One region of the Stutzerimonas sp. FeSN7 genome, then DNA from elsewhere that is predicted to be linked to it. Evidence: predicted binding sites of a transcription regulator. Region 1 holds the regulator's gene; the other holds the start of a gene.

Region 1 (7,867 bases):
CTGGGTTTTCTCATGCCGTCGGTGCATATCCGCGACAACCTCGACCTGCTGCCCAACGCCTATCGACTGACGCTGATGGGGGTGAGCCTGGCCGAAGCCGAGGTCTACCCGGATCGCGAGCTGGCGATCAACCCGGGGCAGGTGTTCGGTCCGCTCAACGGTATCGCCGCCAGGGATCCGGCGTTCGGTCTGGAGGCTGTCTGGATCGAAGCGAGCCAGCGCGACCAGGCGCAGTCGCTCGGCTATACCGTGGTGGATGCGAGTACCGTCGTCGCCACGCACCTCAACCAGGTTCTGCACAAGCATGCCCATGAGCTGCTCGGGCATGAAGAGGTCCAGCAGCTGCTGCAGCTGCTGGCCAAGAGTTCGCCCAAGCTGGCCGAGGAGCTGGTGCCGGGCATGGTGTCGCTTTCGACGCTGCTCAAGGTGCTGCAGGCGCTGCTGCAGGAGCAGGTGCCGGTACGCGACATCCGCACCATCGCCGAGGCCATCGCTAACGTGGCCGCCAAGAGTCAAGATCCCGCCGCAATGGTGGCCGCGGTCCGTGTCGCGCTGTCGCGCGCAATCGTGCAAAACGTTGTGGGACTAGAGCCGGAGCTCCCTGTGATCACCCTCGAGCCCCGGTTGGAACAGATCTTGCTCAATAGCTTGCAGAAGGCCAATCAGGGCTCCGACGACGGCATTTTGCTCGAGCCCGGAATGGCCGAAAAGTTGCAACGGTCCCTGGTAGAAGCGGCACAGCGTCAAGAAATGCTCGGCAAGCCAGCGATTCTGCTGGTGGCCGGCCCGGTCAGGGCGATGCTGTCGCGATTTGCGCGTCTGGCGGTGCCGAACATCCATGTTCTGGCCTACCAGGAAATACCGGACAACAAGCAGGTCACCATCGTCTCGACGGTGGGTCAGAATTAACCGAGGGTGCAGGCCATGCAGGTCAAACGTTTCTTCGCCGCCGATATGCGCATCGCCATGAAAATGGTGCGTGACGAGCTGGGCGCCGATGCCGTGATCATCGGCAATCGCCGGGTCGCCGGCGGCGTCGAGCTGACGGCTGTCCTCGACTACCCGATGCAGTCCGCGCCGGCGGCAGCCAAGCCGAATGCTGCGCTGGAGGCCGAATTGCGCAAGACGCAGTCGCGCCTGGCCAGTGCCCATGCCGAGCTGAGTGCCGCACCCCGCGCGAAGATGCAGGATCGTCAACTGGTTGACGAGAAGCCAGCCGCTGCGGCGAGCAAGCCGCAACCTGCCGCGGTGGCCGAGCCGGCCGCTGCGGTGGACGCCCGCGCGATCGAGGCGATGTATTCGGAACTGCACGGGCTGCGCGAGCTGATCGAAGTGCAGCTCGGTTCGATCGCCTGGGGCCAGGAGCAGAGCCGCCGCCCGCAGCAGGCAGGCCTGTGGCGTCGCCTGCAGCGTCTGGGTCTGCCGGCGGAACTGTCGCGCAGCCTGCTGGACAAGGTCGCCGCCATCACTGATGCGCGTCAGGCCTGGCGGATGGTTCTGGCGCATCTGGCGCAGGCCATCAAGGTCAGCAAGAACGAGCCGCTGGAAGAGGGCGGGGTGATTGCCCTGGTCGGGCCCGCGGGCGTTGGCAAGACCACCACGCTGGCCAAGCTTGCCGCTCGCTATGTGCTGAAGTACGGCGCGCAGAGCATCGCTCTGGCGAGCATGGACAACTACCGCATCGGCGCCCAGGAGCAGCTCAAGACGCTTGGCCGCATCCTCGACGTACCGGTGCTGCAACTCGATCCGAGCGAGCCCCTGAGCAAGTCGCTGGCTTCGCTGGCGCGCAAGCGGGTGATCCTGATCGACACTGCCGGCCTGCCCGCCAGCGATCCGACGCTGCGCATGCAGCTGCAGGCGCTTTCGGACAAGGGTGTCAAATCGAAGAATTACCTGGTGCTGGCGGCAACCAGCCAGAGCCAGGTGCTCAAGGCGGCATGGCACAACTATCGTCGTTGCGGCCTGGCTGGCTGTATTCTGACCAAGTTGGATGAGGCGGGCAGCCTCGGTGATGTGCTCGGGCTCACAATCAGCCAGCACTTGCCGATAGCCTACCTCGCGGACGGCCCGCGCATTCCGGACGACCTGCATCTGCCGCGTAGCCATCAGCTGGTGAGCCGTGCGGTGAGTTTGCAATCCGGCGAGGAACCGAGCGAGGAAACCATGGCCGATATGTTCGCCGGGTTGTACAACGGTTCGTCACGGCGGGCTGGATGATGTGGCGACAGCGGTACCAGAATGAATCAGATGCGTGCCCTGCGTGCGCATCGCCGGCCGAAAGGCCCCAGCAAGGTATAGGCGTGTGAACATGGGTATGCATCCCGTACAGGTGATTGCGGTGACCGGCGGCAAGGGTGGCGTCGGCAAGACCAACGTGTCGGTCAATCTGGCGCTGGCCCTGGCCGATCTCGGTCGGCGCGTGGTGCTGCTCGACGCCGACCTCGGCTTGGCCAACGTCGACGTGCTGCTGGGTCTGACCAGCAAGCGCACCCTGGCCGATGTAATCGCCGGCGAGTGCGATCTGCGTGACGTGCTCATCCAGGGACCAGGTGGCATTCGCATCGTGCCGGCAGCGTCCGGTACCCAGAGCATGGTGCAACTGTCGTCCCTGCAGCACGCAGGGCTGATCCAGGCATTCAGCGAGATGGGCGACGAGATCGACGTGCTGATCATCGACACCGCGGCCGGTATCGGCGACTCGGTGGTCAGCTTCGTGCGCGCCGCGCAGGAGGTGCTGCTGGTGGTCACCGACGAGCCGACATCGATCACTGACGCCTATGCGCTGATCAAGCTGCTCAATCGTGACTACGGCATCAGCCGCTTCCGCGTGCTGGCCAACATGGCCCATGCGCCGCAAGAAGGTCGCAACCTGTTCGCCAAACTGACCAAGGTTACCGAACGGTTTCTCGATGTCGCATTGCAGTACGTCGGCGCCGTGCCTTACGACGAGGCCGTGCGCAAGGCGGTACAGAAACAGCGTGCGGTCTATGAAGCGTATCCGCGCTCGAAATGTGCACTAGCCTTCAAGGCGATCGCGCAGAAGGTCGATACCTGGCCGCTGCCGGCGACACCGCGGGGCCATCTCGAATTCTTCGTAGAGCGCCTCATCAGCCCCGCTTCACCCAGCCACGAATGACAGGTGCCGGATCCGCTATGTATTACAGCAAGGCTCAGGCAAAGGATGCGCAGTACCGCCTGATCGATCAGTACGCCCCGTTGGTCAAGCGAATCGCTTACCACCTGTTGGCGCGCCTGCCTGCCAGTGTGCAGGTGGACGATCTGATCCAGGCTGGAATGATCGGACTGCTGGAAGCAGCGAAGAAATACGACGCCGGCAAAGGTGCCAGTTTCGAAACCTACGCCGGTATCCGCATCCGCGGCACCATGCTCGACGAAGTTCGCAAGGGGGACTGGGCGCCGCGCTCGGTGCACCGCAACTCGCGCATGGTCAGCGAGGCGATCCGCGCCATCGAGGCGAAAACCGGGCGTGACGCTAAAGATCACGAGGTTGCGGCCGAACTTAAGCTTAGCCTCGACGAGTATTACGCCATTCTCGGCGACACGCTGGGCAGCCGCCTCTTCAGCTTTGACGATCTGCTGCAGGAAGGCGAGCACGGCGAACTGCAGGAAGACGCGAGCAGCACCCATCCGGAACCGTTTCGCGATCTGGAGGACGAGCGTTTCCAGCAGGCGCTGGCCGATGCCATCGGCAATCTGCCCGAACGCGAGAAGCTGGTGCTGTCGCTGTATTACGACGAAGAGTTGAACTTGAAGGAAATTGGTCAGGTGCTGGGAGTCAGCGAGTCGCGTGTGAGCCAGTTGCATAGCCAGTGTGCTGCGCGCTTGCGTGCACGCCTCGGCGAATGGCGCGCCAATTGACAATTGTTTGCGGTATGACGTGCTCGGTTTGCTGAGGCATTTTGGGACTTACGGAGGTCGACTTGGACAAGAACATGAAAATCCTCATCGTCGATGACTTCTCGACGATGAGACGAATCATCAAGAACCTCTTGCGTGATCTGGGGTTCACCAACACCGCCGAGGCGGACGACGGCACCACCGCACTGCCGATGCTGAAAAGCGGCAGCTTCGATTTCCTGGTCACCGACTGGAACATGCCGGGCATGAGCGGTATCGATCTGCTGCGCACAGTGCGCGCGGACGAGCGCCTCAAGCATCTGCCGGTACTGATGGTGACCGCCGAGGCGAAGCGCGATCAGATCATCGAAGCGGCCCAGGCCGGGGTCAATGGCTATGTGGTCAAACCCTTCACCGCCCAGGTGCTCAAGGAAAAGATCGAGAAGATCTTCGAGCGCGTCAACGGCTGAAGCAGTAACGCCGCGAGGGCACTATGACGCAAGCAGACCAAAGCCTGGCAGAGTTCGAAGCGACTCTGAAGGCCAACGCACCCCGCCTGATTGAAAGCCTGCAGCAAGGCCGCTTCGATGAAGCGACGCAGATGTTCAACGAGCTCAATCAGGTGCGCAACAACGGGCTCTATCAGGAAGTGGGCAAGCTCACGCGCGAGCTGCACAACGCCATCGTCAAGCTTGAGATGGATACCTGCGCCACGGGCGGCGACCCGTCACCGATCACCGATGCCACCGACCGTCTGTCCTACGTGGTGGAAATGACCGAGAAAGCCGCCAATCGCACCATGGACCTGGTCGAGGAATCGGCCCCGCTGGTGAACTATGTCAGCTACGAGGCCCAGAGCCTGACGGCCGATTGGCAGCGCTTCATGCGCCGTGACATGAATGCCGAGCAGTTCCGCGATCTGGTCAAGCGCATCGACCAGTACCTGCAGCGCAGCATGAACGATGGCAGCCAGCTTTCGCAGAATCTCAGCGAGATCATGCTGGCCCAGGACTTCCAGGATCTAACCGGCCAGGTGATCAAGCGGGTGACCCGACTGATCACCGAGCTTGAAAGCAACCTGCTCAATCTCGTCCTCATGGCGGGGCAGGTGGACCGCGTTGCCGGCATCCAGCACGACCGCGATGCCATGCGCGCCGAGCAAGAGAAGAAAAAACAAGAAAAAATGCCTTCCAACGGTGAAGGTCCGCAGATGCATGCCGATATGCGTGAAGACGTCGTTTCCGGCCAGGACGATGTCGATGATCTGCTTTCAAGCCTGGGCTTTTAGGGGAAGTGAATATGAGCTTCGACGCCGATGAAGAAATCCTCCAGGACTTCCTGGTAGAGGCCGGCGAGATTCTCGAACTATTGTCCGAGCAACTCGTGGAGCTGGAAAGCAGCCCCGATGACATGGCGTTGCTCAATGCGATTTTTCGCGGGTTCCACACGGTCAAGGGCGGTGCAGGCTTCCTTCAGCTTCATGAGCTGGTGGAGTGCTGCCATATCGCCGAAAACGTCTTCGACATCCTGCGCAAGGGTGAGCGTCGCGTCGATTCCGAACTGATGGATGTCGTTCTGCAGGCGCTGGACGCCGTGAACGAAATGTTCAGTCAGGTCCGCGAACGCGTCGAACCGACGCCAGCCTCACCCGAGCTGCTGGCTGCGCTTGCGCGCCTCGCCGAGCCCGCTTCCGCCGATGCGGCGCCAGTCGTTCCGGCTGCCCCGCAGGTGGTCGCCGAGCCTGAGGCCGAGCCCGCTGGCGCCGATAGCGAGTTCGAGCAGTTGCTCGACGCGATCCAGCCGGCTGCGAGCGAGACGGCTGCGAGCGAGGCCGAACACGGCCCCGTTACCGACGAGATCACCGACGACGAATTCGAGTCGCTGCTCGATCAGTTGCATGGCAAGGGCCAGTTCTCGGCACCGGCCAGCGCCGCAGCGCCTGCGGTACCTGTTGCGCCGGATGCAGCCGCTGCAAAGACCGGTGATGAAATCACCGATGAGGAATTCGAAGCGCTTCTCGACCAGCTGCACGGCAAGGGCAAGTTCGAGCCAGTCGGCTCGTCGGCCGAAGCGGCCGGCGCCGAGTCCGCCAAGGACAGTGCGCCCGCGGCGTCCGGCGACGAAATAACCGACGACGAGTTCGAAGCGCTGCTCGATCAGCTGCACGGCAAGGGCAAGTTCGAGCCGGCGGTCGCCGATGCGTCCCCGGCCGAGCCCGTTGCGGCAGCCCCGGCAAAGGCGGCACCCAAGGCGGAGCCCGCACGTGCCGCTGCGCCAGCCAAGCCGGCCGCGGCAGCGAGCAAGGCGGCCGCTCCGGCACCGGCCGCGGCGGACAAGGCTCCGGCCGAAGTCGAGACTACCGTGCGTGTCGATACCGCGCGCCTCGACGAGATCATGAACATGGTCGGCGAACTGGTGCTGGTCCGTAACCGCCTGGTGCGCCTGGGTTCCAATAGCGGCGACGAGGCGATGGCCAAGGCCGTTTCCAACCTCGACGTGGTCACCGCCGACCTGCAGAGCGCGGTGATGAAGACCCGCATGCAGCCGATCAAGAAAGTCTTCGGTCGCTTCCCGCGACTGGTTCGCGATCTGGCGCGCAGCCTGAAGAAAGAGATCAACCTGGAGCTGGTGGGCGAGGAAACCGACCTGGACAAGAACCTGGTCGAGGCCCTGGCCGATCCGCTGGTGCACCTGGTGCGCAACGCCGTCGACCACGGTATCGAGATGCCGGAGGAGCGCGAGGCCGCCGGCAAGCCGCGTACCGGTCGAGTGGTGCTGTCCGCCGAGCAGGAAGGCGACCATATCCTGCTGGTCATCAGTGATGACGGCAAGGGTATGGATGCCAACATCCTGCGTGCCAAGGCTGTGGAAAAGGGCATGCTGGAGAAGGATGCCGCAGACCGCCTGAGCGATCTGGAGTGCTACAACCTGATCTTCGCGCCGGGCTTTTCGACCAAGACCGAGATTTCCGACGTGTCCGGCCGCGGCGTCGGCATGGACGTGGTCAAGACCAAGATTTCCCAGCTCAACGGTACGGTCAACGTGTTCTCCACCAAGGGCCAGGGCTCGAAGGTGGTGATCAAGGTGCCGCTGACCCTGGCAATCATGCCGACGCTGATGGTGATGCTTGGCAACCAGGCGTTCGCCTTCCCGCTGGTCAACGTCAACGAGATCTTCCACCTGGACCTGTCGCGTACCAACGTCGTCGACGGTCAGGAAGTGGTGATCGTGCGCGACAAGGCGCTGCCGTTGTTCTACCTCAAGCGCTGGCTGGTCCATGACGCCGCTCAGGAAGAGCAGCGCGAAGGTCACGTGGTGATTCTCAGCGTCGGCAACCAGAGCATCGGCTTCGTCGTCGATCAGCTGGTCGGCCAGGAAGAGGTGGTTATCAAGCCACTGGGCAAGATGCTGCAGGGTACGCCCGGCATGTCCGGCGCGACCATCACCGGCGATGGCCGCATCGCTCTGATTCTCGATGTGCCCAGCATGCTCAAGCGGTACGCGCGCAGGGTTTGATTCGGTCAGGCAGCGCCGCCTGTGTGCGGCGCTGTCGCTAGGAGTGATGTATGGCAGTCAAGGTCCTGGTCGTCGACGATTCCGGTTTCTTTCGCCGGCGTGTCTCGGAAATCCTTTCCTCTGATCCCAATATCCAGGTCGTCGGCACCGCCACCAACGGGCGCGAGGCGATCGATCAGGTGCTGGCGCTGAAGCCGGACGTCATCACCATGGATTACGAGATGCCGATGATGGACGGCATCACCGCGGTCCGGCAGATCATGCAGCGCTGTCCCACGCCGGTGCTGATGTTTTCCTCGCTGACGCACGAAGGCGCGCGGGTCACCCTCGATGCGCTGGATGCCGGCGCGGTGGACTATCTGCCGAAGAACTTCGAGGACATCTCGCGCAACCCGGACAAGGTCAAGCAGCTGCTGTGCGAAAAGGTGCATACCGTCTCGCGCAGTAACCGTCGCTACAGCACCTTCTGCTCTTCGAGCGTTGCTACGCCTTC
Region 2 (7,867 bases), 1.1 Mb from region 1:
CCATATGGAAAAAGTCCTTGGCCTGCATGAGCGTCGAGGCGAAAACCCCTTCGGTGGCCAATATGCTGACGCGCTGGATCGAGGCGAGATGGGTCATACGATTCTAATTATTGTGGGATTTCAGGGTAAATCAGCCGTGCGGCGGCTGGAGCGTCCTATTTTTCCAGGGCAAAGTCCAGTACGAACTCAGCGCGTCGCGTTGAACGGCGTGGGCGGTGCGGCGTCGAATCGTTGATGCAGAGGAGCGAAACATGAGCCAGATCAGTCACTATCCCGCTGCCCCGTTCGGCGACTGGGATGGCAGTCCTGCCGCGGCACGAGCGATGCAGCTGACGCTGGCTGCGCAGGTGCGGCTGCAGGACGATTTCCCAGCGCTGCGCCTGATCGCCGGGGTGGATGTCGGCTTCGAGGACGGCGGCACCGTCACCCGGGCGGCAGCGGTGCTGCTGGATGCCGATACCCTGGAACTGGTGGGCAGCAGCCTGGCGCGAATCCCCACCAACATGCCGTACGTGCCCGGCCTGTTATCGTTTCGCGAGCTGCCGGCCGTGCTGCAGGCGCTGGCGGAACTGCCGGCAATTCCTGACCTGATATTCTCCGACGGCCACGGCATCGCCCACCCGCGGCGCCTGGGCATCGCTGCGCATCTGGGCGTGGTGACCGGCCTGCCCACCATTGGCGTGGCGAAGAAGCTACTCACCGGCGAGCATGACGAACTTGACCTGCAGCGCGGTGCCCGGGTGGCGCTGCGCGACAAGAAGACCGGCGAGGTGATCGGCTGTGTGCTGCGTAGCAAGGACAAGGTGCGGCCGTTGATCATCTCGCCGGGCAACCGGGTCAGCATCGCCACGGCGCTGGAGCTGGTCATGCGCTACGTGACCCGCTACCGCCTGCCGGAACCGACGCGCCTGGCCGACCGGCTCGCCTCGCGGCGCGAGGAGAAGGCAGCCAGTCGGCGGCTGGCCGCGCTCAGGTAAGAGCGGGACACATCAGGCCATACTGGCGCCGGACGCTGCGCTTGCAGCGGGTATCATGCAGGCGCTAGCCTGCTCGCCTGCCTTCAGCATGGGCCTTCCCACGATGCACCTGGATTCCGCCACCGGCTGGTGCCATGGCGTGCGCCACTGCCCCTCGCCGAACTTCAATCAGCGCCCGGCCGGCGAGATTTCCTTGCTGGTGATCCACAACATCAGCCTGCCGCCAGGCCAGTTCGGTACCGGCAGGGTTCAGCAGTTCTTTCAGAACTGCCTGCAGTGCGACGAGCATCCTTTCTTCGAAGAGATCGCCGGGCTGCAGGTCTCCGCACATTTTCTCATCGAGCGTGATGGCGCCATCACCCAGTTCGTCTCCTGTCTGGATCGGGCCTGGCATGCCGGTGTGTCCTGCTTCGACGGCCGCGAGGGCTGCAACGACTTTTCCATCGGTATCGAGCTGGAAGGCACCGACCACGAGCCGTTCAGCGAGGCGCAGTACCAGGCGCTGATCGAGCTTTGCCGGCTGCTGCAGTGTGCATATCCGGCGATCACGCCCGAGCGTGTATGCGGCCACAGCGACATCGCGCCGGGACGCAAGACCGATCCGGGGCCGGCCTTCGACTGGCTGCGCCTGCGGGCGGCCTCCATTACCTGCTGACGAAAGGAAGGGACGATGAGTTTTCTGGTGATCCTGCTCGTGCTGCTGGTGGACAAGTTCTCCGACTGGCGACCACGCCTGCAGCACGACGGCCCCTGGCTGACCAGGCTGCGTCAGGCCGAAGCCAATCCGCGCCTGCGGGATGCGCCCTGGCTGACGCTGCTGCTGTTGGTCGTGTTGCCGGTGGTGCTGCTCGGTTTGCTGCTAGAGGTCCTGGAGCCGCTGGCCTATGGCTGGCTGGCCCTGCCGGTGCACTTGCTGGTACTGCTCTACAGCCTCGGGCGCGGTCACGCCAAGGCCGAGCTCGGCGCCTTCCGTGATGCCTGGCGGCGCGGCGACGAAGAAGCCGCGGCACTGGCTGCCGAGCGCGATGCCGGCCTGCGCGAGAATGACCCGGCCAGCCTGATGCACGCGGTGCAGACGCGACTGTTGTGGAAGAGCTACGAAGGCTTCTTTGCCGTGATCTTCTGGTATCTGCTGCTCGGACCGATGGCGGCTCTGGCTTATCGGCTGCTGGCGTTGTGCGTCGAGCACGCCCAGCAAGACGGGCTGCGCGAACGCGCCGAGCAGTTGCGACATGCGTTCGACTGGCTGCCGGTGCGTCTGCTGCTGGGGAGCTTCGCCCTGGTCGGCAATTTCGTCGCGGTCAACCGCGCGCTGCTGCACGAGCTGCTGAGCTGGGACGTGTCGGCCCGGCGCCTGCTGGCCGACGCCGGGCCCCTTGCCGCCGACCTGCCCGCTGCGATCGACGGCGAAGCCGGCATCGCTCGCCTCGACGGCCTGGCGGCGTTGCTGGTACGCACCCGCGTGCTGTGGTACGCGGTGATCGCGGTGCTGACGCTGCTGGCCTAGTTTGCGTAAACCTGGCCCGCACAGCGGGCACAGGCCCCTCGCTTGGCGTTGACTGACGCATTTCTGAATACGCCGCCATACGGCCGCTGTATGGCGCAAACCGGCTCGCAACGCTGCAGAGCTCAGGCTAGACGCTTCGCAGCTCGGGCGACCGCTGGTCGTTGGCGAGCCATCAGTTAGCCATTACCTTAAGTTACAAATTCCGCTACCGATATCCCGTATAACCCGGGCAGATGCCACTCTCTGACGAGCCCTGCTGCGCGCTGCAATTGCGTGCAAGCCCATACCAATAAGATTTGGGAGACGTCGTGTGAATAGCCTGTTGTATCCCGCGATCGCGTTCATGAACCGCCTGAGCTTCGGCATGAAGTTCAGTCTGGTCAGCGTCCTGTTCTTCGTTCCCATGCTGCTGAGCAATTACTACCTGGTGCGCGAGTCGTACCGGGCCTTCGTCGGCACGCGAACGGAGCTGCAGAGTCTGGAACTGCTCGGTTCGACCCTGCAGGTACGGCGCAGCATGGAGGACTGGAAGGACCTGGTGCGCATCGAGTCGATCATCGGCCAGACCGGCAACGTCGAGGCTCTGGGCACCCGCCTGAGCCGTATCGAGGCCGAGCTGTCGGCGCAATTGCAGGCCCTCGCCCCGGTCAGCGATGCGCCCGAGCAGGTGGCGGAATTCAATGCCCGGCGCGACGAGCTGGTGGCCGGCCTGCGGGCGGCTCAGGCCGAGCAGTCGCTGCAGTCCAAGGCGGCGATGGCCGAGACGCTGCTGGGTCAGTCGCAGGTGATGATCAAACTCGTGGCCGGGCAATCCGGGCTCAGCCAAGACCTCGAGCGCGAGGTTCGGCTGCTGGCCGAACTGCTGACGTCCGTCACGCCGGCCATCAGCGCCTCGCTCGGCCAGGGACGCGCGGTAGGCTCCTACACCTTTGGCCAGGGGTACCTGAACTCTGATGCCAGCAACACGCTGGACAACCTCGTGCTGGAGCTGGAGAAGCTGCAGGTGCAGTACGCCGCGCAGTTGCAGGACGCGCTGGCGGCCAGCGAGGCCGCGCGGCGGCGTCTGGATGCGCTGGCGAGCGCCAGCCGCGAGTCGCTGCAGGTGAGCAGCGACATCCTGCAGGACGAGGTGATCATGGCCGATGCGCTGGATCGTCCCTGGGAACAGTTCTACGAGCGCATCAGCGCGCAGATGGCCAAGACCTACGAGCTGAACGATGGCGTCCTCGACTTTCTTGCCGTGGAACTCGGCGAGCGGCTGGAGCAGAAGCGCCTGCTGATGACCCTGCTGCTTTCCGCGCTGGCCGTGGTGCTCTGCCTGGTGGCCTATCTCTATGCGGGGTTCTACGCCTCGACGCGGGCATCGCTGCGTAGCCTGGGGGAAATCATGGGCAAGGTTGCCGATGGCGATCTGACCGTGCGTTTCCAGGTCCGCAGCCGCGACGAGCTGGGCGAGCTGGGCCAGGTGTTCAACACCACCGTGGCGCAGGTTCGCGAACTGATCGAGCGGGTCGGCCAGACCGTCGCCGAGGTGGAGCGCCAGGCCGGACGGGTGGAGAGCGTTTCCGGCGAAAGCAACCAGACGGTGTCCGAGCAACGCGGCCAGATCGAGCAGGTGGCCACTGCCATGAACGAGATGTCGGCCACCGCCCAGGCGGTCGCCACCAGCGCCGAAGCCGCGGTGGGCAGCGCTCAGAGCGTCAACGAAGAAACCGTCAACGGCCGTGCCCTGGTGGTCGCGCAGGTGGGCGGGATTCAGCGCCTGGCCAGCGAGATCGAGCAGTCGGTCACCGTGATCAACCAGCTCGCCGGTGACAGCCAGGCGATCAGCCAGGTGCTGGACGTGATCAAGACCATCGCCGAACAGACCAACCTGCTGGCCCTCAACGCGGCCATCGAGGCGGCCCGCGCCGGCGAGCAGGGACGCGGTTTCGCGGTCGTGGCCGACGAGGTGCGCGGACTGGCACAGCGCACGCAGAAATCCACGGCGGAAATCGAGCAGATGATCGCGCGCCTGCAGAACGGCGTCGGCGCGGCGGTCAAGACCATGCATGCCAGCCATGCGCTGGCCGAAGACACCGTCGGCCAGTCGGCGCAGGTGGAGCAGGCGCTGGAGCACATCCTCGATGCGGTCGGCCTGATCGTCGATCAGAACCAGCAGATCGCCGCAGCCGCGGAGCAGCAGACGGCGGTGGCTCACGATATCGATCGCAACATCGTCGCCATCAACGAGGCCGGCCAGCGCACCGCCGAGGGCGCCGGCCACACCGAGCAGGCGAGTCGGGAGCTGACCCAGCTGGTCGGGCACCTGCAGCAGCTGATCGCCGCCTTCCGCGTCTGACGGGGCGGCTCAGCGCCAGCCGAACAGTTCGCAGCTGTTGCGATAGCTGGCCGCCGCCAGCGCGTGCGCGTCGATGCCCTTGAGGTCGGCCAGGCGTCGGCAGATTTCCGGCAGCAGCTCGGGGCTGTTGCGTTCGCCGGCATGGCCGGCGGGTGGAATGTCCGGCGCGTCGGTTTCCAGCACGATGGCCTCCAACGGCAATTGCCGCAGTACTCGATGCATCCGCTGCGCCTGGGGCCAGGTGCCGGCGCCGCCGAGACCGAGCCTGAATCCGAGGCGCAGATACTCGCGCGCTTCCTCCCAGCTGCCGCTGAAGGCGTGGATGACGCCGCTACGCTCGAGCTTGTAACGCTTGAGCGTGGCGATCATCGGCGCATGGGCGCGGCGCACGTGCAGCAGCACCGGCAGGGAGAAATCGGCCGCCAGCGCCAGCTGCGCCTCGAGCAACCGTTGCTGGCGCTCGATGTCCGGGTTGTCGATGTAGTAATCCAGGCCGATCTCGCCGACGGCGCAGAGCTTAGGCTCGCCGCGCAGACGCTCCAGCCAGTCGCGCAGCTGCTGCACGTGGGCGTCCTGGTGCTCCTCGAGAAACACCGGATGCAGGCCCAGCGCCGCATGCACCGAAGGTTCGTCACAGGCCAGCTGCCAGACCCGCTGCCAGTTGGCGGCATGCACCCCGAGCACCACGATGCGTTCGACACCGGCGTTCCGGGCGCGGGCGATTACCTGCGCCCGGTCATCGTCGAACATCTCGAAGTCGAGGTGGGTATGAGTGTCGATCAGCTGCACGAGGGCTCCATGCGGTCTGCGAGGGCGGGTGGGCAATGCTACCGGGACTTCAGCGGCTTTCCTCTTCGATCTGGATATCGCTCACGCCCAGTTCGCTCAAGCGGCTGGCTTCGCTGGGGTGCACCGGGTTCACCCAGGGTGCGTCGACCGCGGCACGCGGCTCGCGGACATGATGCAGCAGGATCTCCAGCTCGGCCTGTTCGAGACCGGGCATCTCGAACGAGCTGATCAGCAGCGAAGCGGGCTCGCCATTGATGCGGTAGTGGATGCGGTAACGCTTCAGTTCGGTCATGACGGCTTCCTGCGGTGGGCGGCACTGCAATATCCGACCGCTGAAACTCGCTCAGGCTCCCGGCTCGCCTTGCCCTTCCCGATCGAGCAGCCTGGCCTTGCGCGCCAGGCCCCAGCGGTAGCCGGTCAGCGCGTTCTGGCTGCCGACCACGCGGTGGCAGGGTACCAGCAGGCCGATCGGGTTGCTGGCGCAGGCACGCGCCACCGCCCGCGCGTGGCTGCCGAGGGTTGCCGCCAGCTCGCTGTAGCGGCGTGTCTCGCCGGCGGGAATCTGCTGCAGCGCCTGCCAGACGCGCTGCTGAAAGGCTGTGCCGCGCAGGTCGAGCGGCAGCTGGGTGGCGCGCTGCGGTTCTTCCAGCTGGCTGACGATCGCCTGCAGCCAGTCGCCCAGCCCGGCCTGATCGCGGTGCAGGTCGGCGGCGGCGAAGCGCGAGCGCAGCTCCTGTTCCAGCGCGGCTTCGTCATCGCCGAACAGCAGGGCACAGATGCCCTTGTCGCTGGCGGCAAGCAGCAGCAGGCCGAGCGGGCAGGGCGCCAGGGCATAGCGCAGGGTTTCGCCGGCGCCCTTGCGACGCCGTTGCGCCGGGGTCAGCGCCCGTGCCTCGGCATAGGGCGCACGGGTGCCGGAGTAACCGACGGCAAGGGCGGCATCCAGTACCGAACCGGCCTCGGGCAGTTGGGCATCGAGGCGTTCACGCCGGCGCGCGGCCGCCCAGGCATGGGGCGTCAGACCGGTGCGCGCCTTGAAGGCGCGGGCCAGATGCGTCGGCGACAGGCCGATCCGTGCAGCCAGCTGTGGCAGTGTCATGGGCGCGGTGGCTTCGTCGAGCAGGCGACAGGCGGCGACGACCAGCGCGTCCAATTGCTCGCTCGGGCTTGGCCCCATCGGTGAGCAGCGTCGGCAGGGACGAAAGCCGGCGGCGCAGGCCGCTTCGCCATCGCCAAAAAAGGCCACCCGCTCGCGGGCGGGTCGGCGGGCCGGGCAGCTGGGCCGGCAGAAGATGCCGGTCGAGCGCACGGCGAAGACGAAACGCCCATCGAAGGCGGCATCGCGCTCGCACAGCGCCTGCCAGCAACGGTCTTCATCGAGCATGACGGTGCTCCAGGGAATGATGGCTCGATTGTCGGCGCTGAACGTGCTGTGCGCCAATCCAAAGCGCGCTTTCAAACTCGATGGCAGGCATGGAAGCCGGTTTGTGATTGCCGTAACCTGCAACACCGCCCCTGACCGAAGGACCTGCAAGCCGCTGATGAAAACGCCTAAACGACTCGAACCGCTGATCGAGGATGGCCTGATCGACGAGGTGCTGCGGCCGCTGATGAGCGGCAAGGAAGCAGCGGTGTATGTGGTGCGCTGCGGCGATGAGCTGCGTTGCGCCAAGGTCTACAAGGAAGCCAACAAGCGCAGTTTCCGCCAGGCCGTGAAATACCAGGAGGGGCGCAAGGTGCGCAGCAGTCGCGACGCGCGCGCCATGGCCAAGGGCTCCAAGCACGGGCGCAAGGAGAAGGAAGAGAACTGGCAGAACGCCGAGGTGGCGGCCCTGTTCCGCCTGGCTGACGCCGGCGTGCGGGTGCCCAAGCCCTACGACTTTCTCGACGGCGTGCTGCTGATGGAAATGATCGCCGGCGAGGATGGCGATGCCGCGCCGCGCCTCAATGATGTCGACCTGCATCCGGACGATGCCCGCGAATTCCACGCCTTCATGATCCATGAAGTGGTGAAGATGCTCTGCGCCGGGCTGGTGCACGGCGACCTGTCGGAGTTCAACGTGCTGCTCGACGAGCACGGCCCGGTCATCATCGACCTGCCGCAGGCCGTGGACGCGGCGGGCAACAACCATGCATTCGAGATGCTTGAGCGGGATGTCGGCAACATGTCGGCCTATTTCGGCCGCTTCGCCCCGGAGCTCAGGTTCACCCGCTATGCCAAGGAGATGTGGGCGCTCTATCAGCAGGGCAAGC

What was found. Region 1 encodes FliA, which starts transcription of late flagellar genes. Its sites were predicted from a motif close to CTAAAGTTTNNNNNNNNNNNGCCGNTAA; they were not measured.
Region 2: a site for FliA is predicted at 2,672-2,699, ahead of P5703_RS02085 (methyl-accepting chemotaxis protein). Genes of this name have one in related genera too.

What each region holds. Positions count from the first base shown of each region.
Region 1 is NZ_JARPMN010000001.1:1,524,487-1,532,353, forward strand. Features, by position in the region: gene flhA (flagellar biosynthesis protein FlhA) at 1-909, shown strand, start outside; gene flhF (flagellar biosynthesis GTPase FlhF) at 925-2,217, shown strand; gene fleN (flagellar synthesis regulator FleN) at 2,309-3,136, shown strand; gene fliA (RNA polymerase sigma factor FliA) at 3,154-3,879, shown strand; gene P5703_RS07140 (chemotaxis response regulator CheY) at 3,954-4,328, shown strand; gene P5703_RS07145 (protein phosphatase CheZ) at 4,352-5,146, shown strand; gene P5703_RS07150 (chemotaxis protein CheA) at 5,158-7,374, shown strand; gene P5703_RS07155 (protein-glutamate methylesterase/protein-glutamine glutaminase) at 7,425-7,867, shown strand, end outside.
Region 2 is NZ_JARPMN010000001.1:465,409-473,275, forward strand. Features, by position in the region: gene P5703_RS02065 (GlxA family transcriptional regulator) at 1-97, opposite strand, end outside; gene nfi (deoxyribonuclease V) at 252-977, shown strand; gene ampD (1,6-anhydro-N-acetylmuramyl-L-alanine amidase AmpD) at 1,081-1,632, shown strand; gene ampE (regulatory signaling modulator protein AmpE) at 1,648-2,484, shown strand; gene P5703_RS02085 (methyl-accepting chemotaxis protein) at 2,795-4,825, shown strand; gene P5703_RS02090 (TatD family hydrolase) at 4,835-5,614, opposite strand; gene P5703_RS02095 (hypothetical protein) at 5,664-5,906, opposite strand; gene ada (bifunctional DNA-binding transcriptional regulator/O6-methylguanine-DNA methyltransferase Ada) at 5,958-6,998, opposite strand; gene P5703_RS02105 (PA4780 family RIO1-like protein kinase) at 7,156-7,867, shown strand, end outside.